2 regions of the Ruegeria sp. AM1 genome follow, and region 2 is predicted to be linked to the other one. Evidence: riboswitches for the same ligand, from Rfam matches in the RefSeq annotation. Region 2 holds a riboswitch; the other holds the start of a gene.
The links. Region 2 has a riboswitch for cobalamin ahead of ACR0I7_RS01365 (DUF1636 family protein). Riboswitches for the same ligand answer to the same signal wherever they lie in the genome.
Positions count from the first base shown of each region.

Region 1: another riboswitch for cobalamin. It lies ahead of ACR0I7_RS16690 (DUF1636 family protein); the one in region 2 lies ahead of ACR0I7_RS01365 (DUF1636 family protein).

Region 1 is NZ_JBQFXH010000010.1:61,005-72,834, forward strand. Features, by position in the region: gene ACR0I7_RS16660 (LysR family transcriptional regulator) at 1-454, shown strand, start outside; gene ACR0I7_RS16665 (vWA domain-containing protein) at 934-1,632, opposite strand; gene ACR0I7_RS16670 (hypothetical protein) at 2,639-3,175, shown strand; gene ACR0I7_RS16675 (FecCD family ABC transporter permease) at 3,380-4,432, opposite strand; gene ACR0I7_RS16680 (ABC transporter substrate-binding protein) at 4,437-5,372, opposite strand; gene ACR0I7_RS16685 (ABC transporter ATP-binding protein) at 5,372-6,169, opposite strand; gene ACR0I7_RS16690 (DUF1636 family protein) at 6,166-6,561, opposite strand; cobalamin riboswitch at 6,685-6,898, opposite strand; gene ACR0I7_RS16695 (helix-turn-helix transcriptional regulator) at 7,728-8,462, opposite strand; gene ACR0I7_RS16700 (VOC family protein) at 8,583-8,939, shown strand; gene ACR0I7_RS16705 (hypothetical protein) at 9,050-9,448, shown strand; gene ACR0I7_RS16710 (hypothetical protein) at 9,472-9,780, shown strand; gene ACR0I7_RS16715 (hypothetical protein) at 9,885-10,373, shown strand; gene ACR0I7_RS16720 (hypothetical protein) at 10,523-10,810, shown strand.
Region 2 is NZ_JBQFXH010000001.1:268,315-280,144, reverse strand. Features, by position in the region: gene ACR0I7_RS01385 (AAA family ATPase) at 1-2,159, shown strand, start outside; gene ACR0I7_RS01380 (hypothetical protein) at 2,377-3,321, shown strand; gene ACR0I7_RS01375 (hypothetical protein) at 3,795-4,049, opposite strand; gene ACR0I7_RS01370 (NAD(P)-dependent oxidoreductase) at 4,212-5,168, opposite strand; cobalamin riboswitch at 5,314-5,520, shown strand; gene ACR0I7_RS01365 (DUF1636 family protein) at 5,604-5,987, shown strand; gene cobW (cobalamin biosynthesis protein CobW) at 5,990-7,045, shown strand; gene cobN (cobaltochelatase subunit CobN) at 7,049-10,342, shown strand; gene cobG (precorrin-3B synthase) at 10,339-11,466, shown strand; gene ACR0I7_RS01345 (precorrin-8X methylmutase) at 11,466-11,830, shown strand, end outside.

The DNA.
Region 1 (11,830 bases), on a different contig from region 2:
CAGCTCGCTCAAGGTTCGCCAATTGGGCCGCATGCCCCTGGTTGTCTGTGCCTCACCGGCCTATCTGGAGCGCGCGGGGTGCCCGAGCCATCCGCGGGCTCTTGCAACGCATGAATGCATCCTCGATGGCAACATGACTGAGCCCACGGTGTGGAGGTTCAGCATCAACGGTCATGAAGAGGCTGTCCAGGTCAATGGGCGCTTCCGTATGAACGCCCCCGCAGCATCAGCGCGCCTTGCTGCACAAGGCGCAGCCATCGCACGGTGCCCCGCCTACACCATCGCCGACGCCTTACACTCCGGCGATCTGGTCGAGCTTTTTCCCGAAAACCGAGTGTCGCCATATGTCGTCGCTGCGCTGTTTCCGCAGAACAGGCGCATTACCACTCGGGTGCGCGCGCTTCTGGATCACCTAGCAGGCGACCCGGCTTTATGTCCTGATGGCAAGCGCTGACGGCCCTTTCCCGACCTTGGATACAGCCAGTATAGATTGGATTTCTGAGCAGATGATGGATGTATCCGCGGTCAGAGAATTTTCCACCTGTCACGCGTCCGCTCGGGCGTTCCCGACAGCGCAAATGGAGACCCAGTGCCTCCGCCTACTCTTTCACATCAAGAACGGGCTGATGGTCTCAGCTTCTTTGTAGTCGATTTTCAGCGTCCGGCCATCGGTCAAAGACATCAGCATCCATTATTTGACACAATGAACCAGATCGGTGGTCATATGTTATGCTGCAATACACCAATTCGCCACCCTACTTTTTGCACGCAACTAACGACTGCTTTACGAGCCACAACTGCATCAACTTGAAAGGTAGGTGCAAGGCAGGTGTGGACCGTAAGGTGCAAACCGATTAGCTCGCGCTTCCGATTGTCGATTGCGCTGAAGAAAACGCTGTTTTGCACCCAGCATCCGCACTGTACCGATACGGATTAGCCGATAGCATCGCAGCCCAAGGTTCTGCGCAGCGCATCGCTAAGCTCTTCAATGGTTTCGGTGGAGATATACATACCACCAGTGCGATCAGAAATGCATTTCGCTACAGAAACGTCATCAGGAAAAAGTTCTACGTCTGGGCTGTCGCCTGCAAACCGGCCTGTATCAACATGGAACCCGATAACATGCACAGTCAGATTTGCAGCAGTAGACGCGAGCTCTGCACCAAGCGCGCAGGGCGAGCCTCCGCAAGTCTCATTGCCATCCGTGACCAGCACCACGATGCCAGGATCCGTGCGGTAGTTGAGCACTTCGGATGCTTCCCGGACCGCTTCCGTAAGCGGCGTCAATCCGTTTGGATCCAACAAGGCAATTGCGTCCATCACTGGCTGCATCGCATTCGCGACCGGTTGGAACTTCAGATTAATTCCGTCACAGGAATTCTCGGGGCCCGGACCGTAGGTGATCAAGCCGATACGACGAATTGGGGCGATCTGAGGCATCGCGTCTTGCAAGGCCGCACGAGCAGCATCAATCCTCGTGGGCCTATCCAGATGCAAACCAAGTTCTGCCATCGAGGCTGAGCCATCAAACACGAGCATCGCGTCGCGCGCGCAATCTTGTGCAGAAACTGATGAAATACTCGTTAGCGTCGCAACAAGAAAGGCCACGCTTGCTGTCAATCGATTTCTCATGGATCAATAGAATTCGTTCATTCTTCTTACGTCAACTGAGAAGGTGGAGAAAATGATAGGCGTCTACCTACGGCACAGGGCCAGCCTGAGCTAAGCTGCGTGGCCTTTTCTAAGCTATGCTGCGGTCGCTCCGATATCCGGTTAGAGGCCAGAGTCGCCCATGCTACTCCTTGTACCAATGTCGGCTCCTCCGGCTGCAACCAAAAACGTGACAAAATCAAACCGATTTTGCCAAGGGTTTGTGGTATAAGATTTTTCAATGCTTATGGGCGCACTGCCACCAGTAACATAAACGACCGTTTTGGTGCAGAGGTTGTGGTAGGAGGGGTATGGACAGCTTGTAAGACTAAGTTAGATTTGCGTTGTTTTCTTAAAACTTTTCGTTCCTGCTGCCCATGGGAGGCTTTGAAGCGCCTAAGTCATAGATACCTAAGTGTTTCATAATGTCAGAAAACTCAGGGCGTTGGAAATGCGCGACAGTAGTATTTGTCGCGCTTGGTGCAGCAGCCAGTGGTTTTCTGTTGGTTCTTGGAACAGCAAGCGGCTACCTTTCATTAATATACCCTTCTCTCGAGTCCAGGCCGTTTGAAAGCAGTTTGGTCGTGCGCTTCTCTCGACTTCCAAGTGGTTCAAATACTGCGGGTATTATGAAACTCGCGGAGGGCGCGGTCTTTGAGCTATCCCCCGAATGGTCTCATGGGGATCATAGTCAATATTGGATAACCGATGGTGAGAACCAATTTGCACTGGTTTCTGAAACGATGCGCTCGATATGGGAAAGCCAAGAGCTAAACGGCAGAAGCCCCGTATCTACGCCTCTCTGGGACGAAATTTCGGGAAATGATGATGCTACCCAAGCTCTGTCACTATTGTCGTTTGCGGCTTCTTTGGGAATAAACTACTCGCCCGTCCCGATGGCAGCGGAACACGGGTGCTTCGAAGCGTAGTTGCTTGACTACTTTGACTGTTTTGCCCCAATCAAGCGTTTGAGCGAAGCGCACAGACGTTGCTGGGCACTGATGACAGCTATCCGATGTGTTCGGATAGCTCTCGCGATCTTTTCCCTTCCTTGTTTACTATTGCCAGCATCCAAAATGAGGGCAGCCGTCCAATCAAAGACTTGAGGCTGACTTTTACGGACACATCCGAAGATAGAACTTCGTGGATAGCGAGCCCGTTCAACATAACTCAAAACTGCCAGCTAGTGGACGAACTAGCGTCCGATAACTTCTCGACAGGCTCTTTGCACACCTGCGTGCAAGGCTATCTATACCAAGTCAACTCTGACGTATCCGACACAGCAACCACCCGCACTCTAGAAGTTGCTAGCCTAGAACACGGCCAAGAGATATTCATCCTTCTCGATGCTTTCGTTCCTAACGAAGAAGGGCTTCCAGACGATTATATCGCTGGTCATTTCTACCTTGAAAGGTTGGACTACCTTGAGGGCGCTCAAGTGTTTTCAGTATTGTCGCCGACACCATTGGCCAATCGACGGTTGCCTATCATCACGTCACCTGACGGCGGTCGGGGTGGCCAGTAAAAGCTGTTGCAATGATATCGGCATGTCGGATGCCCTGCGAAACAGCACATTTGCCGAGATTTGAGACCCTCCGGTAGAAGCCAAAACTCACCGGATGACTTTGACGACAGTGAAGCAGATATCCTGTCATCGGGTCGCGCATCGTGCTGCAGTGCTCTGATCCATTTTTCTTTCAATGTTGATTTTAAAGGTGCTCCAAACCTTTCAGAGCCGCCGCTTTCCGAGCAACCAAACAAAGAAAGCGCCACCTACAAGGCCCGTGACGATGCCGATTGGCAGGTCCTCGGGTGCCATTATTGTCCGAGCTACAATGTCTGCCCACAGAAGGAATATAGCACCAGCCAATGCAGATGCAGGCAGAACTCGCATGTAGTCTCCGCCCACGAGCATGCGCACAATATGCGGCACCATTAGACCGACAAAGCCGATGATCCCGGAAAAGGCAACCATAACTCCGGTGATCAAGGCTCCGACGACAAAGACGACCAGACGAAAGCGTGCTACCGGGATGCCAAGCGTTGAGGCGGTTTCGTCGCCGACTGTCATGGCGTTCAGCGCGCCAGCGCGGCTCATTAGCCAGACGCCGCAAGCAAGCAGGATCACCAGAGGGTAAATCAATTGGCTCCATTGTGCGAGGCCAAGGCCGCCCAGCATCCAGAAGACGACGATATGCGTTGCGCGGGGGTCGCCCAGAAAGATCAGGACATTAGCAGCGGCCATGACGATGAACGACACGGCCACGCCGGCCAGCACCAGCCGATCAGCGCTGGTGGCCCCGGCAAACCGTGAGACGCCAAGTACAATGGCCGTAGCCATCAGCGCGCCGAGGAAGGCAAGCAGCGGCACGGTCAGCAGACCTAGAAACAGGCCAGTATGCAGCAGGGCCAGGATCGCTCCAAACGCGCCACCCGATGAGATTCCCAGAAGATGTGGGTCCGCCAGCGGGTTACGCGTCACTGCCTGCAGACTCGCCCCGACCAGCGCCAGCCCCGCGCCAACCATCATAGCGAGCAACGCGCGGGGAAAGCGGATGTCCCAGACAATGGCCTCGCGGCCTTTGCTCCAGGTCTGCGCAACCATGTCAGGCGACAGTTTGTTCAGCAAAACACTCCAGACCGTTCCTAAGGGCACAGAAACCGCGCCCAGTGAGATCGCAAAAGAGAGCGAGATCAGCAGCGCCACCACGCCACCTGCAAGGAAGGTAAACCGCAATCCGGATTGCGGTGAGTGGCGAGGGGATGCCGCTGTCTCACTCATCGTTTCACTCGCCCCAGAAAGCTTGAGCCAGTGTCTTAACCGCTTCGATGTTGCGCGGCCCCGGCGTGGCCTCGACATATTCGAGCGTCACAAAACGATCGTTCTTCACCGCATCCAGGTCAGCGAAAGCCGGGTTCGACATCATGAAGTCCCGCTTCTGTTCTGCGGTCACTTCGCCATAGTTGACGATGACCACCACTTCCGGGTTGCGTTCCACAACCTCCTCCCAGGTGACGGTCGCCCAGCTTTTCTCGAAATCGTCCATGATGTTGACGCCACCCGCAGCTTCGATCAGCGCAGTAGGCATGGCATAGCGCCCGGCGGTGAAGGGCGTATCCTCGCCGCTGTCATAGACGAACACGCGCAGGGGCTCGCCAGTTTCAAGGCGGTCGGTAAAGCTGGCAAGCTCGGCCCGATAGCCATCGACAAGCTGGGTCGCGCGATCCTCGACATCGAAAATGCGGCCAAGGTTGGTCAGGTCCGCATACATATCCTCGATGCTGGCCTTCTCCTTTTCCATGATATGGGTGCAGCTTTCGGTCAGTTCATAGACCTTGATACCAAAGGGCTCGAGCGTCTCAGGCGTCACCTCGCCGCCCACTTTCATGCCGTAGTTCCAGCCAGCAAAGAAGAAGTCCGCATCGGCCCCCACCAGAACCTCTTTCGACGGGTATTTGGCAGACAGCTCTGGCAGCTCCTCAACGCCAGCGCGCATCTCTTCATCCAGCGTTTTCCAGCCCGAGATGCCAGTATAGCCGACCATGCGGTCCGCAAGGCCAAGAACCAGCATCATCTCGGTCAGGTTCACATCATTCGAGATCGCGCGCTCGGGCGGGGTGTCGAAGGTCACGGTGCGGTTGCAGCTTTGCACTGTCGCTTCGGCTGCGGCAAAGCCAGCGCTTATGACCAAGGCGGCAGAGGCGAGGAGGATGCTGTTCATTACGGGGTTCCCTTGTTTTGAAGATGAAATGTCAGGTGATCAGTGTCGCTTGGGGCGAGGCGTTCGCGCCGCGCATTAACCTTGAAGGCCCGGGAAACCGCGGCTTCCGACAAGACATCGCGCGGTGGACCAAAGCCGACCGGTTTGCCCCCATTCAAAAGCAACAGGTCATCGCAGACGCCCGCGGCCATGTTGAGATCGTGAAGCGATGTCACAATCGTCAGCGGCAGGTCACGGATGAGTTGCAGGATTTCGAGCTGATGACGGATGTCGAGGTGATTGGTCGGTTCGTCCAGGATCAACAAGCGTGGCTCTTGCGCCAGCGCACGTGCGACCATAACCCTCTGCCGCTCGCCACCAGAGAGCGTGCCGAGCGCGCGGTCGGCAAACCCGTGCAGGTCCATCCGATCAAGGGCGGCCCCAATGATCTGTGCATCACGAGCACCACTGCTGCCACCGAAACCGGTGCGATGCGGCGTGCGCCCCAGAGCCACGATCTCGCGTACGGTCAAGGCGAAATCAGTCGGTTGCTCCTGCAAGACCGCAGCCACCTTGCGCGCCACAGCGCGTGCCGGGAGGGTCCAGATATCTTCGCCATCGACCGATACCGATCCACCGGTTGGTCGATGAAACCGGTAGAGCAAACGCAAGAGCGACGTCTTACCCGCCCCGTTCGGCCCGACAATGCCTAGAACATGCCCAGCCTGCAGATCAAAGCTGGTCCGGTGCAGCAACGTGCCGCTGCCCCGCCCAGGCGACCAGCTGAGGTTGCATACGGACAGGCGCGCGGCACTCAAGACGCCTGAGCCTTGGTCTCTTCTATGGCCATCATCGCAGCCGGCACGCGGGCCAGCGTGGATTTGCGCAGTTTGCCGGGCCGATCCACGGAAGAGCACCATTCGTCGTGTAGGTAGGCATATTGCTTGGCGAAGGAGACCAAATCTTCGATATCCGTGCCCGCGTCGATGTCGCCGAACAGATAGGTCGCCTTCCGTGAGGCGTGGTAGGCCACAGTGCAAGGGCGGTCGCAGCCTGCCATACAGGCAACACCCGATATCTCAAAGTGCTCTGGCACCGCATCGCCTGCCTGCAAGACTGCCTGCCGCAGACGTTCTATCAGTTCATAACCGGGCCGACATTCGGTCCCTTTGTGTCGACAGGATGTGCAAACAGTAATTCGATGTTCCATCAGGCCCTCCGCCGTTCAAGCGGGCGAAGGAAACAGAACCATGTCGTTGCGGGCGAAACCGCTGTGCCATCATAAGCTCCTGACCAGGCGCCCCGCCTGCATCGAGTTGAAATGTCGACGCACGGGTGTGCGCCGGTGATGGCAGGTCTCCTGACTTGCGGGTCGCTGCTCCCCCGAACCTTCCCGGACGTTTTGTCCAGTGGTCCCTATCGGGGTCGCTCACCGCCTACAGTTGCGGGGGCAGTCACGGATTTGGCGCAGGTGAGTGTGCCGTACCGTGTTCCCTTTTCATCTCGTTGGTCTAAGGCCGTTGAGAACCATCACCGCTAAATGGCCCGTCCTGGTCGCTTCCGTCAAGTCGCAATGTAAGGGACACAGCCATCCAACCGACATTCTTCGCAGGTCGTATGGTCCCGCACGTCTTGTATATAATCCGGTTAAAATGAAATTGAGGTTTGAAATGTGGTTGCTAAAGCCGTCTTGAAAACTCGTACCGAGTCACAACAGAATTCGTGCTGCTCGGACGAAGCAATGCCGTAACAGCGAAACTCAGAAAACGAATGACCACAAAGCCTGCGACCTGTGAATTGCCCACTCCATCCTCGCTGCATGATGCTTGAATAGCGGGTTTCCCTGTCCCTATCCTTGGAGCTGGCATGTCTCCGGATCGCTCTTGTTCGAATGCTGACAACCGCAGACGAAATCATGGGGACAGAAACCTGAAAGAGCGACCCTTTCCCTGCAAGACCGGGAATTTCCACTAAAAAGACGCGGGAGTTTCCCTGCCAGGATGCTCAGGGAGCTCTTTCATAAGCCATTGATCTATATGTAGATTTTTGCCCACGGACGTCAAACAACTTCAAAATGGTGCGTTTTATCCGTTAAATTCCCTGTTTTCAGGGAATTTTGGCTGAGACTGGCTAGCTGCAAACTGTCTAAACAGACATGACTTTCCTATTTGTGCCGTCCAGTACGAATCGCGACTTATACGGTTAGAAAGCCAACTTTTGTCTGGCAAAAACGCAACTCTCACCAAATTTAGCGGATTTGATCGTGGGTTCAACGCGCTACGGATGCAAGTCCCGCTCGGTCAGCTTGCCGACCTGCTCTAAAATCGTATTTAGCGCTAAAGAGAAATCTTTCAGTGATATGTGGGCGTGTTGAGATCATAGCGAAAGGTCTTCCTTTGTTATTGAAGGAGCGAAAGCCTCTTTAGGCAACAAGTGAAAAGAAGTTTCCTTTTTTTGAGCAGTAAGCATCCGATCACAACGAAAAATACGCGCGCCATCCCTCAAATGATCAAAAGCGACGACATACCAAATCGGGTATTTCAGCAAAAGATAATGAGGTGCTATCCGACGGTCTGATGTGTCCCCGTCTTCTCGTCGATAACGTATGTCCAGTTCTTTCTGGGTAAGAAACGCCTGATGCAAGGCTTGTACCACCCGTTTCGGCGGTGCGCTCGCGCTAGCCTGAACAAAGGTCGATGCGGTGACGCCCACCATGATCCGCGATTTCAGTCGTTCAACCTGTCTCCGCTTTTCCGGCGAGAACGATGCAATCAACTGCCGACGCACAGAACTGAGGTTCGCCAGAAAGATCGGCGACTCCATTTTCTCTGCGACCGCGATGCTGATGAGAAGGTCGACCGCTTCGGCGTACGGCAGGTTCAGGCGGCCCACGCCCCAATTTCTGTCAAGCCGTACACCACCACCGCGCCCGCGATCTGCGTCGATTTGCATGCCACGTTCCCGCATAAGCGAGAGATCCCGTGCAATTGTGCGCGTGCTGACATTGTGTTGCCGGGCGAGGTCGTCGATCGTGCAGTGCTTGTCTTGTTTGAGCTGGATCGCAATCGACTCGATCCGCGTCAGCCTTTCATATGCGCTTGCCCGTGGCATCAAACAAATAGGACATAAAATGACATATTAATCAATATAACGTCTTTCAGACGAGTCGTTTCCTGACTTTCGAACTATTGCCCCACACGCTGTCTAAGCAACAGAACAGGAAAGAAAATCATGAAGATGAACTACTGTGTTGTCGGAACGAACGACATGGCGGCATCGCAAGCCTTCTACAACGAGCTCTTTGAAACGGCCGAGCTTCGGGTCGTTTCGCCGTCAGAACGTATGACTTATTGGATGAGTGACGACTTTGCCTTCGCAACAGCGATACCGTTTAACGCAGAACCCGCCACCAACGGCAATGGTACGATGGTTGGCTTTTGTGTTGGCGTAAAGGCCGAGGTCAAAAGGATGCACGAATTGGCTCTTAGGCTTGGCGGCACATCTGAGGGCGCACCGGATCAGCGTGGCCCAAAATTCTCAGCATATGTGAGAGACCCAGACGGCAACAAACTGTGCTTCTCTGACTAGCCTTGGGAAAATCTCTCGAAACGTCCCCTTTTCAAAAGCGTGAATTGCCGCGATTTCAATCTTCTAACCTTTTGACATTACTTGTCGTATAGACATTTGGAGAAAACAAATTGACCCTTAAAACCACCGTCGTGCAGCTCTTGGTTGCGTTGCCGTTCTTTCTGGTAAGTCTTTCAGCACCGGCGCAAGCAGACAGCTTGCAAGATGCGCGCGCGCGTATTGATGCTTTGACCGATGCGCAAATAACCACCGCCGTTGCAAACTGGATCAGAAGTGAAGGCGGTGGTTGCCGTGTTCAGTTGGCAAGTAATACGCAAGAAATTCTGGAAAAAGCGATCAATGCCACGCTCTTCGAAGAGATGCAGATCGAAGCATCCCATCGGGGAGAGCTGTCCGAGTATCTTGTAGATAGAGTCGATGACACCATGGATACTGCTATGAAGGACGGACTGTTCTTCATCACGAAAGATGACGGTCAGAATTATGTGATGATCAAAGATTGTAGTTAAAACCCGAGGAGCCAAAACGTTTCATGATACTAGACTATATGCTCGTGGGTGTTTTGGTCTTCGTCGGCGGACTCAGTGGCAGGGCGGCTTGGCGCAAAGAGGAAAGACAGACAAAGGCAGCTTTTATTCTTTGGACGCTCCTAGCCATTCCGAGCGTTTTGTTCTTGCTGTTTTTTGCCGACGGCCTGCTGTCTCAAAATGAGTTGCTGGTGCAAGGGCTGTTTGACGCCGTGCCTTATACCTTTGGCCTGTCGCTTCTGCCGTTCCCGCTCTCGATTGGCTGTAGCTGGATCGTGGGGTACGCAATTTTCAGAACACGAGCAAAAGCATAGGCGGCATCCGTCGCCCATGCATACATTGAGAACACAATAGTGAGTTTATAGCCTTGCCCAATTTCCTGCTTAGATTCCCGTCTCCTGTGGCGTTTCGAAATGTCTTGAACGCCACAATCGCGACCGTCGTCCTCGGCACATGTGTGCATGCCGAAACTGCTACGGTCGAGCGCTCAGAGGACTTTAGCGTATTTTGGCCTCAACTACGTACTGCGCTTTTGACAAGCGATGTTGAGGCACTTGACGAGCTTTCACTGAGCACGCTCGGTATTCCATTTGGTTATGACAGCCTCGATCCCGCGAACGCATGCGACAACAAGTTGTTAAAGGCTTATCTCCAAGCAAAGTTGGATTTTTTTTACCAACGGCCGGGGCGCGAATCCTGGCGCGAATTCCTTGAAAAGACACCGGTTCTGGACCTCAACACCCACCCCGATGTGATTGTGAACGGCATCGGTGAGTACTCTGTTGGTCTTAAGGTCCGTTTTGCAAAAAATCATATCGACGGAGCTTGGGACCTTGTGGACATGCTGGATGACCGGGCGCGGGTCGTTGAGATGGCCGAAAGTGCTGTCGGCGAGGTCGGCTGTTGAGAATCTACTTTCCGGCTCCGCTGCTACCGGGTTCTACGCAGGCTGTATTTGCGCTCCAGGACGCGGCGCTTGAGGCCGATTTGACCGCCTACATTGCGGAACGCAAAAGAATGCTTGCGCGGCACCCGTCCTCCGCCCCGCAAATTGCAATGCTGCAAGATGCCCAGGGCATGCGCCGTAAGATCGAAGGTGCGGAAGATGGATCGGTTAGATTTGATGACGCTCATTCATACCTTGTGTTGAGGTATTCAGAGCGTATCGCATCTGCGAACTTTGATTATGCCCACTGCGAGGCCTGTAAAGCCAATGTCTGGATAAAAGATCTATCGTTTTCATCATTTGAAGAGGGCCATGGCTTGGGGCGCACCGCAGGGCGGCAGGTCAGTTGCAGATGCGGCATGTGCATTTGGCGGCATTTCGATCAAAACCCCAAGTGACCAACTTAGCCTGCAAGTTTGATGCGGTTCTTTAATGTGGTAGAAAGAGAGCCTGCTGACTTTGTAAACTCACTTCGGGCGCATTTCTTCATTCTGTCCACTACTACTCTCAGTAAAGCCGGGGACATCAATGCCTATATGACGTGTTTCACTGAAGGCGCCGCGATATAGTACTAAACCTGACATTCGCCGCGAGCACATATTTTGTCATAAGCAAGCTTACTGGACGGTAAAGTGACCATTTCGCTGCGACTACAAAACGCCCGAAGGTCAGACTGGCAATGCTCCATTTTTTGCTGCCACTCATAAACAATTCACACGATTCCCCCCTGCAAGGCACCATCCGATCTCCTGTGGCTCAGATGGCGCGCTTTTCTGGGATGGATTTCGTATAAGAGTCGAGTGAACAAGATATCAATGTCCGATAGCTCTTTAACTACCGAGGCGAAGGCTACCCAGGCCAGATACGGTAAAAACCGGCCACTGGTTATGGCTTGACTGCGCTGCGGTGCAGCTTCACCAGACCGGACTTTCTCTGCTGTCGCATGAAATAGGTGTCCTGGAATTCGCAATCTGCGGACTCCGCCGACATTCATTTAATGAGCTTTGCTGACGCAACGATGCATTGCCGTCGCAACCTGGGTTCTTCTGCGGCGCATCCGCATTGCGTTCATCAAGGGCAACGCTGGTGTCCCGCAAACAGATCAGCCAGCCAAAGGCTTTATTTTGTGTCGCAAATTTAAAAGGTCTAGCGGGCTTCTATTGAACCCCAACTGTTTCGCTTGAGATATAAACAGATGCTGATGCACTACTTGCAGCGATTTTGACACTTGGCTCAGGGCAAAAATATGAGATACGTCTTGAGATATCAGCTCGAACTCCAATCAAGAGATATGCAGCGCCAAAGATCGATGTACCGCAGCAGGAGATCGCAAATGAGGGCGCTACTGAGCGAATACGATCGCAAGAAACGCATAGCGCCTAACGTCGAAAGGGCTGCGACTGATGCCATCAGAACCG
Region 2 (11,830 bases):
CAACAAACAGTTTCGACGCGCATCCCTGCCTGCGCCTCAGCTTCCAGTGTTCGCCCAACCACGAACGCAGCGCGCATTTCCCAGTCATCAGCTGCATCAGCCATATGGCCGATTTCCGCAGATCAGACAGCGTCGAGCAGAAGCTGAAAAAGCTGAAACGGCTCTTTTCGCAATGGTCGGAGGTTACAGAACAAACCCTGCCTCTCTTTGCGAATGCCATGTCCTTGCCTATGGCTGTCGAAGATGGTCTACCCAAGCTGCCTTCGGACCGGCTGAAGGCGCAGTTTCACGATGCGCTGGTACAGGCGATGGCTACTTTGGCCAAACAGCACCCGGTACTTTTGCTGTTCGAGGATTTACACTGGGTCGATCCGTCGACAGAAGAAATCATCAAACTACTGATCGACCAGCTCAGATCAAAGTCCGTTTTGATCATATGCACATTCCGACCGACTTATCGCCCGCCATGGGTGGATGACAAAAGCGTGGTTTCACTGCAGATTGCGCGGCTGAACCGAGACCATGTCCATCAGATGCTGGACCGGCTGCTGCAGTCCAACCAAGTCACGCAGGAAATGAAAGATCGGATCGCAACCAGAACCGATGGCGTGCCGCTGTTTGCCGAAGAAATGGCCCGGATGGTCGAAAACCGGTTCGCCGACCCCGATGGTTCGATATCGCCGCAGAGCAAGCTCACCTTGCCGTCGACACTCAAAGAGCTGTTCTGGGCGATGATCGACAAGCTGACTTCGGCCCGCGAGGTTGTTCCGATCTGCGCCGCGATCGGCCGCAACATCCTGCCCGCAATGGTTAGCGCTGTCACCAATCAGTCAACCGAAGCCACCCAAAACATGCTGGATGAACTGGTGGACGCGCAGATCATGGTGCGGCTCGGCGTCGGATCCGAGGGGACCTACTCCTTTCGTCACGCTCTGATACAGGAAGCCGCGTATGATCTGATGTTGCCCAGCCGCGCGCGCGCCGTGCACAGCCAGATTGCCGATGTGATGGCGACCTCGTTCAGGGATCTGGTTGCGCAAAACCCCGAGTTGCTGGCACAGCACTACGCCCGTGCAGACCTGCCGAAACAGGCCCGAGACGCCTGGCGCCAAGCCGCGGTCGTCTCGGGCGACCGTTTCGCAAACGAAGAAACCATCCACCATCTCAACGAAGCCCTCTCCGAGAACGCCAAACTCGGTCCCGGCGCCGAACGCGATCAAGAAGAGATCGCCCTGCGCAAGATGTTGAATGTGGCGCTCAGCACGCGCGCCTTCGGCTCGAAAGAGGTTCTGGAGAACCTGGACCAGTTCCGCCATCTGCTTGACCGCTCCGCCGACAACCCCTCGGATGCGTTTCTGGCGGGCCATGTACAGTTCGGCGCACAACTCACACTGGGCGACCCTTTGGGCGCGCTAGCCCTGTGTGACTATCTAGAAGAGACAGCCGAGCGGGCCGACAACCCGACGATGCAGGCGCTTGCAGCCCATAATATCGGGATGAGCACCTTCATGCTGGGTCGACTGGACGAAGCACTGGCGGCATTTGATCGCGCTATTAACTTGCGGGAGCTGGCCTCATCCGACGATCTGTTCAACTATCACGAAGCGGACATTTATCTGGTTGATCGCGCGATGCGGTGCTGGGCGCGGGCACTCCAGAATGGCAATAACCATGATTTCCGCTCTGAGGTTGCCCAATTGGCGGCCCAGATAAGGGACGAGCCTCATGATTTCACCCGCTGCTATGGTCTCAGCATATTGGCAACCGCCTACCAGATACTGGGCGACACCGAGGCCCTTATGGACCTGGTCGATAGCGCCATTGAAATCAGTCAGGAACGGAAATTCCGCTATTGGGACGCATGGGGCAGCATTTTGAGAGGATGGGCGCAATCGTCAAATGGCCATCATGCTGATGGGATTGCCGAAATCCGGGCCGGTATTGAAAACTATCTCGAGACAGGATCGACCCAGATCATACTTTATGCCCAGACACTGCTGGCAGACGCACATTTGAAGGCAGGCGAGATATCCGAAGGTCTGGAGATCATTGCGGATGTCAGATCGAACGAGCAATCCTGGAGCGTCCGATACCAGTTGCCGTTTACAGACCACGTCGAAGCAGCGCTGCGCAACGCGCAGATAGAAGAGACTGGCTGATCCCAGCGGCGAAAACGAGTGCGGTGATCCATAAACACCGCAACGTCCTCAGTAAGAACAGACGTACACGAAACGATATTTCTGCACAGCGTGCGGAGTGAAAAACGGCACCGCAATGCGCGCGCCGCATTGTTCAACAGGGCGTTTTGAAAAAGTCTCATAATTATCTGTTGCTTGTGCTACATTGGTGCATATTTTTTTGCCTTTGGAGACGATTATGAGAAAGAAGCTACTGGGATTTGCAGCAGTTACAGGTTTGGGACTTGTTCTCGCAGCCTGCACACCCGGACCGGTCGACCCGGAGACCGGTGAAATTCTGAATACCCGCGAGGTACCAAGCAAGAAGTTCCTTGTCGGCGGGTCCAACAAAGCGGGAAATGCGGCCCCGGTTCCAGTGGATGAGCTCGACGATCAGCAATTCCTCAACGTATTTCACGAGCTTGCGCCAGATTTATGTAGTGAGAACGGATCGCTCAACGCCTGTATTCAAAAGCTCAAAAACAGCAAAAAACAGTTTCAAGGACTGTCAGGCATCACAGGGCGCGCATTGCTGAGAGCTGCGGACTCAACACAAAGATCAAATGGAAAACGGGAGATTTTCGTAAAGGGTCAGATTCTGGAAAACTGCGCGCATGACCCACTTCTTTCTGGCTATAGCTACAATTCCAAGACCCGCGATCTGAGGTTGTGCGTTTTGATGATAACCGAGATTCCTAACGCCAAGGACAGAAACAGCCGGTTTCGGTATCAGTATTTTCACGTCGAGGCAAAAAATGCCAGAGTCGACAAAAGAGATAACAGCAATCCCGACAATATCTTCCCGGCCGCCGCCAGCGCGACGGGCCTGAAAATAAAAGCAACAGCTGAAAATCAGCATCTGAACCTTAAGCTGTATGCCAATGGGCGAAACATTCGGATCGTTAACTATTGGGAAGCAAATGCACAGAACAAAAACAATAATCCGAAATGGAAGATGTACACCAAAAGTACGCCGGGTATGCCTCCGCGCATAGCGGCGTATTTTGACGTCGATAAAGACGCCTGTGTGGACATGCTGTTCCCCGGCCCCAAGGTGCCGCCCGTCTTGTCGCCGGCTGATGTAGCGGGCGTTCACTATTGCCTCGGACGCTGTAAGCACCCGCCTATAGTGAATACCAAGTAATAGGCATCGACTGCGGCGGTGGATCAGTCTTGCAAAAGGATCCGCCGTCAAAGTTTCCTATAACCACATTTTCGGTCAGATCGGCATCGATACATCGTCACGAACGCCAGAAAGTCATGGCGTGGGCCACGGGTTAGGACCTGGGCGCCGCTTTTGCATAACGCAATCCAACAGGAGCGGTGCCACAACGGAGAGATTTCTGAAACTCCGGTCTGATGTGTCTTCCCACGGACACCGGCTGTCCGCTCCGCATGACAAAATCCGGCTAAAACAGATCGACTGACAAAGGCCTGATCCTCTCAGCCCGCGGGCAGAATCCAGCGCCCGCTGAGCAGGAAACTGAGAACCCGAAACGTGAAAGAACAGATCGATTCAACTTGTTAAAACCATACCACCCGCCGAAGTGCTCCACTCACAATCCAGGACACTGAACTAGGCGGGTTCTGGTCAGTTTGCCTACCTCTCCCCTTGGGTTATACGTAGGCGCGCCCGGGAACGATGTTCTGCTCCGTGATAAGATCAGCTTTGTACCCTTTTACCTGGCCTAGGCTGAAACATATCGCATCAAAATCTGTGGTGACCTTAGGCTCATAAGGCGCATTGGTAATGTCCAACACGGCAATGTCCATGGATTGGATATGACGTAGCGGAGCCGCCATATTGGAAATCCGGTCGGTTATCGTCTCATGAACCGGCATTTCTTGTGTTTTGACCGAGCTATCTATCATGGACGTTGACGCGTTCGTAAAGAGTCATCTCGCGTCTGAAGCGACAAATAGCATATCCTGAGTCGTTTCCCTAAGGAGCCCACACACCGAGCTGGCGGCACCGCGGAGCGCCTTGCCATAGTGTCACTGCTAAAAGCCCCAATCGCGTGACCACGCTGGGGGCTATGCGCCAGCTCTTCCCCGCGGAATAACTTCGTAACCCGGCTCCTCAGGTTCATCGTCCTGCATTTCGGCTGGAAACCCCGGCGCGCGGATATCCAGGCCGGTGGCCTCCTCAAGCCGCCTGATGATGTTGGGCGACAATTCCCGCTCGCCATAGCGTGCAATTCCGTCGTCAAAGATCTTGATCATCGCGGGGTTCATCTCCAGCGGCACCCCGGCGCGGTCGGCGACCTCTTGAAAAAGACCAATATCCTTTTTCACCAGATCCATCGTGAACGAGATATCCCGCGAGCCGTTCAGGATCACCTGGCTTTCAGTCTCATGCACAAAAGAGGTGCCAGAGGAGATTTTGATCGCCTCATAGGTCGTACTCAGGTCCATGCCTGCCGCTTTAGCGGTCACCAGAGCCTCGGCGCAGGTGATCAGGTTGGCGGTCGCCAGATAGTTGGTCATGACTTTAAGCACCGAGGCCGAACCCAAATCGCCAGTGTGCAGCACGCGGCGCCCCATCGTGGTCAGCAGCGGCAGAATCATCTCAAAGGTTTCACGATCACATCCCGCAAAGATCGAGATATTTCCGGTCGCCGCGCGATGGCAACCACCGGAAACGGGGCAATCGACGGCCACTCCGCCGCGTTCAATCACCGCAGCTCCCAAGCTCCTCACCTCAGCCTCGTCGGTGGTCGACATCTCCATCCAGATTTTTCCGGGTCGCACCTCAGGCAGCATGTCCTGCAGAACAGCATCCGAAGCGGCCGGTGAGGGCAGACAGGTAATGACCGCGTCACAGTCCCGCATAAGCTGGGCCGGATCGTCAGCAGTTTTTGCGCCATCGGCGGCCAACCGGGCAACCAGCTCTGGGTTGAGATCATGAACCGTCAGGTCAATCCCGTTTCTAAGCAACGAGCCCGACAGCTTGCCCCCGACATTCCCCAACCCGACAAAACCCACTTTCATATGGCACCTGTTTTTGCTGATCTGTTTCGATCATCGCAGCATGACACATCCGCAACGTCATGCCGCCCAGCGACGTCGACAGGTCGCTTTTTATCGCCGACGACACCTGACGTGCTCGACATGCTTGACAAGCCCCCCGCCCGTACCGCATGTCCGATCCGTTGGTGTCCTCGAACGAGGATGAAAAGGGAATGCGTCAGCGGAGCTTCCGTCAAACGCAGCCGCCCCCGCGACCGTGACCGGAGAGGGTGCCCAATGCCACTGGCCAAAAGGCCGGGAAGGCGGGACATCCGACAAGGCAACCGCCTTGGCATCCGCAAGCCGGGAGACCTGCCAGCACCCGAGTACGAAACCGGACGGGGTGTTCCGGCGTCGGGACCATGGCAATCTGCGTGGCCCGCATGAAACCCCGTCCCCCATGAACCGATTAGGGGGATGAGACACGTGACCGAGACCAAACCAGTTGAACTGCTGGTCTGTACCACTTGCCGCCGCGGCCTGCCCGTCGAAGATGACGCCCAGCGCCCCGGCACATTGCTGCACAAAGCGCTGGAACAGGCCGAATTGCCCAAGGGCATCACTCTGAAGCCGGTTGAATGCCTCTCGAATTGCGATCAGGGCTGTTCCATCGTGCTGCGGGGTGGCCCCGAGCGCTGGACCTTTGTCTATGAGAACCTGAACGAGACCGACCATATCGACGTGATCGTTGACGGCGCGACCAAATATCTGGCCACCGAAGATGGCTTGGTGAAGTGGCGCGAACGCCCCGAGCATTTTCGCAAAAACTGCGCCTCGCGCATCCCTCCGATTGGAGCATAGAAATGAGCAATCTCGAGAAACTCCCCGTCACCGTGATCACAGGCTTTCTTGGGTCGGGCAAGACCACCCTGGTCCGCCATCTGATGCAGAACCCGCAAGGCAAGCGGCTGGCTGTAGTGGTCAACGAATTTGGCGATGTTGGCGTTGACGGCGACATCCTGAAGTCCTGCGCCATCCCGGATTGTCCGGCTGAAAACATCATGGAACTGGCCAATGGCTGCATCTGCTGCACCGTGGCCGACGATTTCATCCCCACCATCGAAGCACTGATGGCGCTGGAGCCGCGCCCTGAGCATATTCTGATCGAAACCTCAGGCCTCGCGCTGCCAAAACCCTTGCTCAAGGCGTTCGACTGGCCGGATATCCGGTCCAAGATCACCGTGGATGGCGTGATCGCTCTGGCCGATGCCGAAGCCGTGGCCGCCGGTCGCTTTGCCCCGAATGTCGCGGCGGTCGACGCGCAGCGCATGGCTGATGACTCGATTGACCATGAAACGCCCCTGTCCGAGGTATTCGAGGATCAGATCTCCTGCGCAGACATCATTCTGCTGACCAAGCCCGATCTGGCGGGTCCAGAAGGTGTTGCCAAAGCCAAAGAGATCATCGCGGCCGAGGCCCCGCGCCCGCTGCCCGTGGTTGAGGTCGCCGAGGGCGTCGTCGACGTTCGGGTCGTTCTTGGGCTGGAAGCGGCTGCCGAAGATGACATGGACGCGCGCCCGTCGCACCATGACGGCCATCACGATCATGAACACGACGACTTTGAAAGCATCATCGTCGAGTTGCCGGAACAGACCGACCCGCTTGCGCTGGTTTCCAAGATCGAACGCCTTGCCAACGAGTTGAACATCCTGCGCGTCAAGGGATATGCCGCCGTTCAGGGCAAGCCCATGCGCCTGCTGGTACAGGCTGTCGGCGCGCGCGTGCGTCATCAATACGACCGCCCATGGCAGCCCGGCGAAGAACGCCGCTCGCGTCTGGTGGTCATTGCCGAGCATGACGATATCAAAGAGGCCCAAATCCGCGATATTCTCGTCGGAGTGCCAGAGGCCGCCGAATAAGCCATGCACGTCGTCTTTCGCGAAAGCCACGGGTTGGAAGAGACCGAAACCCCAACCGATCTGGGCCAAAGCCCGGCGGATCTGGTGGTGCTGTCCTTTTCCGACAGCGACCTTGGCGCTTTCGCGGCAGGCTGGCATCGGGGCGGCGGTCCCGACGGGCACATGCCATCAATGCGGTTGGCCAACCTGACCGCGTTGAAACACCCGCTGTCCGTCGACACCTATGTCGAGCAGACATTGGACGGGGCCAAAGGCATCCTGATCCGCCTGATCGGCGGGGTGCCGTATTGGCCCTACGGTTTGCAGCAGGTGCTGACGCTGGCGCAGGCCAAGGGCATCGCTCTGGCCGTCCTGCCCGCGGACGGGCGCGAAGATACCCGGCTGGATGACTACTCCACCCTGCCCGTCTCGACCCTGCGCCGACTGGCCCATCTGTGTGATACCGGCGGCGAGGTCACGGCGCAGGCTGCATTGGCCCAGATGGCTCTGGCGGCGGGGTGTTATGCCGGGCCCGTAATGGGTGCCAAAACCCTGCCGGAATGCGGCGCATGGTGCCCGGATCGGGGCGTGATCCCGATCGATACCGCCTTCACGGGTGATGCAAAACGCATCCTCGTTACCTTTTATCGCGCGTATCTGACATCGGCCGATACCGCACCGGTTGCGGCTCTGATCGATCGCCTGCGCGCGCGCGGGTTCGCAGCGGTTGGCTTGTTCGCCCCGTCGTTGAAAGCGCCTGCATCGGCGGATTGGCTGCGCGAAGGCATCGTCGCGCTGAACCCTTCGGCGATCATCAACGCCACCTCATTCTCAGGCAAAGGCGCATCGGGCACCTCGCCTCTGGACGCAGCAGATGTGCCGGTGTTTCAGGTCGCCCTCGCGACGTCGCGCCGCAAAGCCTGGGCCGAAGCGGAGCGTGGGCTATCACCAGCGGATCTTGCCATGCATGTTGTGCTGCCCGAGGTTGACGGGCGAATTTCAGCAGGCATCGCTTCGTTCAAAGAACCGGGCAAGCGTGATCCCGATCTGGAGTATTCCCGCTTTGCGCACCGCGCCGAGCCGGAACGTATCGAGGCGATCATCGACCGGGTCGCGGGCTGGATGAACCTCAGCGCCAAGCCAAACAAGGATCAGGTTCCCGCGCTGGTGCTGTCCACCTACCCAGGCAAAGAGTGGCAAATGGCCCATGCAGTCGGCCTGGACGCGCTGGCCTCGGCCGAGGCGATGCTGGCCGACTTGTCAGGCGACGGCTATGACACCGCAGCGGGCGAACCGATCGCCCAGACCTTGCCGGACGCGCGCATATCATGGTCAATGGATGATTATCGGGCAGCACTGTCGGACCTGCCCGCGCAGTTGTGCTCTGACCTGCAATCGGTCTGGGGCACTCCCGAGGATGACCCGGTCTTCGCAGACGGCGCATTCCATTTCACCGCATTGCGGCGCGGCAAGGCCCTGATCGCACTGCAACCGGAACGCGGTACGCCCGAGCTGCGCGACGACGATTATCACGACCTCTCGCGCACTCCGCGCCACAGCTATGTGGCGTTCTATCTGTGGCTGCGCAAAGGTCTGGGGGCAGACGCGCTGATCCACATCGGGGCACATGGCACGCTGGAATGGCTGCCCGGCAAATCCGTAGCGCTGTCCGCCGAATGCTGGCCCGAAGCGCTGATCCGCGATCTGCCTGTGATCTACCCGTTCATCGTCAATGATCCCGGCGAGGCCGCACAAGCCAAACGCCGGATCGGAGCAGTCACGCTGGGCCACATTCCTCCACCCATGAAAGAAAGCGGTACGCCGGATCGTATGGTCCGACTGGAAACGCTGCTAGATGAATTCTCGAACGCCGACGGACTGGACCCCAAACGCCGTGACCGCCTGCAAGAGGACATCCGGGACGAAGCCCAGGCCATCGGACTGGAAAGCGATCTGGGCCTGGATCAGGCCACCTGCACCGCCGAGGCGATCACCCGGATCGATCGCTTTGTCTGTGACATCAAGGAAAGTCAGTTCGGCGACGGGTTGCATATCTTTGGCCGGGTGCCCGAAGCAACCGGCAACTTCGATCCTGCGCCATCGGCCCGTGCCGAACGCGGCGCCCTGACCGATGCACTGGCGGGCAAACGGATCGAGGCCGGACCATCCGGTTCGCCTTATCGCGGTCGCTCGGATGTGCTGCCGACGGGACGGAACCTCTATACCACGGACCCGCGTTCCGTGCCGACCCGTGCGGCCTATGCCCAAGGCGTCAAACTGGCTGAGGAACTCGTCCGTCGGCATCTGCAAGAGGAAGGCGATTATCCCAAAGGGCTGATCGTCGATCTATGGGGCTCGGCCACCATGCGCACAGCGGGCGAGGAATTCGCTATGGCGCTGCATCTACTGGGCGTGAAGCCAGTTTGGGACAAAGGCTCTGAACGGGTTTCGGGCATCGAAGTTCTGCCGATCACTGACCTCGACCGCCCGCGCCTGGATGTGACCCTTCGCGTGTCGGGCTTGTTCCGGGACGTCTTCCCGACGCTCTCGGCGCTGTTCGGTCAAGCCATCCGGGCCTTGTCGAACCGTGATGAAGCCGCAGATTGGAACCCCTACGCCGGTCAGGCGCCTGTCTCACGGGTCTTTGGGCCGGCACCGGGCAGCTATGGCGTGAACATGACGCACCTGTCCGAGACCTACACGGATGAGGCCCGCATGCAGGCAGGTGAAGCATGGCTGCAAGCAAGTTCCTATGCGTTGGAAGGGGAGCATATTGCGCAGGATGTCCTCGGCATCACCGAACGCGTCGCCAACGCTGACAGCTTTGTCCATCTGCAGGATCTGACCGAAACCGATCTTCTACTGGCCAATGACTATGCCACGCATGAAGCCGGGTTTGCCGCGGCCAAGAAGATCATCGGCGGCAGCGCGCAGCTTTATCATCTGGACAATACCAACCCGGAACATCCCCGCGCCCGTACGCTGCCCGAGGAAATCAGCCGCGTCGTTCACGCGCGCGCCGCCAATCCTGGATGGATCGCAGGGATGCAGCGGCACGGGTTCCGAGGCGCGGCCGAGATCGCGGCCACGCTGGATCATATGGCGTCCTTCGCGCATCTGTCCGGCACCGTCGCACCGCATCTGTTCGATCTCTATCACGATGCAACACTGGGCGATGAAGAGGTCGACGCCTTCCTGCAAGAGGCCAACCCGCTGGCCCATCAGGCCATGCAGGACCGGTTCCGCGCATTGCTGGCGGCAGGGCTCTGGGACACACGCCGAAACTCGATCCGCGCGGATCTGGAGGGGCTGGGATGAGTGCTCCGGTGGTTCAAGGCTGGTGCCCCGGCGCGCACCGACCAATGATGTCCGGTGACGGTCTGGTTGTCCGTGTGCGCCCCCGACTGGCGCGGTTGACGGCCGAACAGGCGCTCGGCCTCTGTGATTTGGCCGGTCGGTTTGGCAACGGCACCATTGACCTAACCAACCGCGCCAACCTGCAACTGCGCGGGGTTGCGGAAACGGACCATCGGGCATTGCTTGAGGAACTTGCCGGGCTCGACCTGCTGGACGCCGAGCCCGGCATCGAGGTGCGGCGGAACATTCTGGTCTCACCGCTCTATGAGGCCGGTGATCTGACCTCACGGTTGACGCAAAAGCTTATTGACCGGCTGGGCGACCTGCCCTCTCTGCCCGCAAAGTTCGGCTTTGCCATCGATACCGGAGTGCAGCGTCTGCTGGCCGGAGATTCAGCAGATATCCGGCTGGAAAATGGCCCCGATGGGTTGATTCTTCGGGCCGATGGGGCCGAAACCGGGCGCGTTGTCAGCGAAGCCAACGCAGTTGATCGGGTCATATCGCTGGCTAGCTGGTTTACAGAACATCACGCGCCCGAGACCCGCCGCATGGCCCGGCTGGTGGCAACACAGGGTTTGCCGCAAGAGTGGCTGGGGCACGCACTCGCTCCTATCGGAGCGCCGCTGCAACCGGGTCGTTGCTGGTTGGGCACGCTCTATGGCGCGGCTTTCGGACAGTTGCCTGCGGACCGGCTTGCCGACCTAATCAGCGCATCGGGTGCAAGCGCCCTGCGCGTCACCCCGTGGCGACTGATCCTGCTGGAAGGCGGGGCGGCGCTCCGTGCGTCGGGGTTCGTCACAGATGGCACTGATCCGCTGCTAACCACTGACGCCTGCCCCGGCGCCCCGTTCTGCCCGCAGGCGCAGATTGAAACCCGCGACATTGCCCGCGCCCTGGCCGCGCGTGTTCCGGGCAACCTGCATGTTTCGGGTTGTTCCAAGGGCTGCGCTCGAATGGGATCGGCCGACATCACTTTGATCGGCAACAACGGACGATTTGATCTTGTCAAACAGGGCCGCGCGGGGGATGAGCCTTGCCAACGCGGGCTGAGCCCTGAAACCCTTATGACCATGGACTTCACCTGATGCCCTATGAATACGAAACCGACGGCGCGGCAATTTACAAGCAGAGCTTTGCCACGATCCGATCCGAGGCCGATCTCGGGCGTTTTGATGGCGACGAGGAACAGGTCGCGGTTCGCATGATCCATGCTGCTGGGATGGTCGGGCTGGAAGAGTTTGTCCATTTCTCACCGGATTTCGTAGCAACTGCCCGCGCCGCGCTGGAAAACGGCGCACCGATCCTGTGCGACGCGCGCATGGTCAGCGAGGGGGTGACACGCTTTCGGCTGCCCTCCGATAACGAGGTGATCTGCACCCTGCATGACGACCGTGTGCGCCCTCTGGCCGCTGAGATGGGCAATACCCGCTCTGCCGCTGCGCTTGAGTT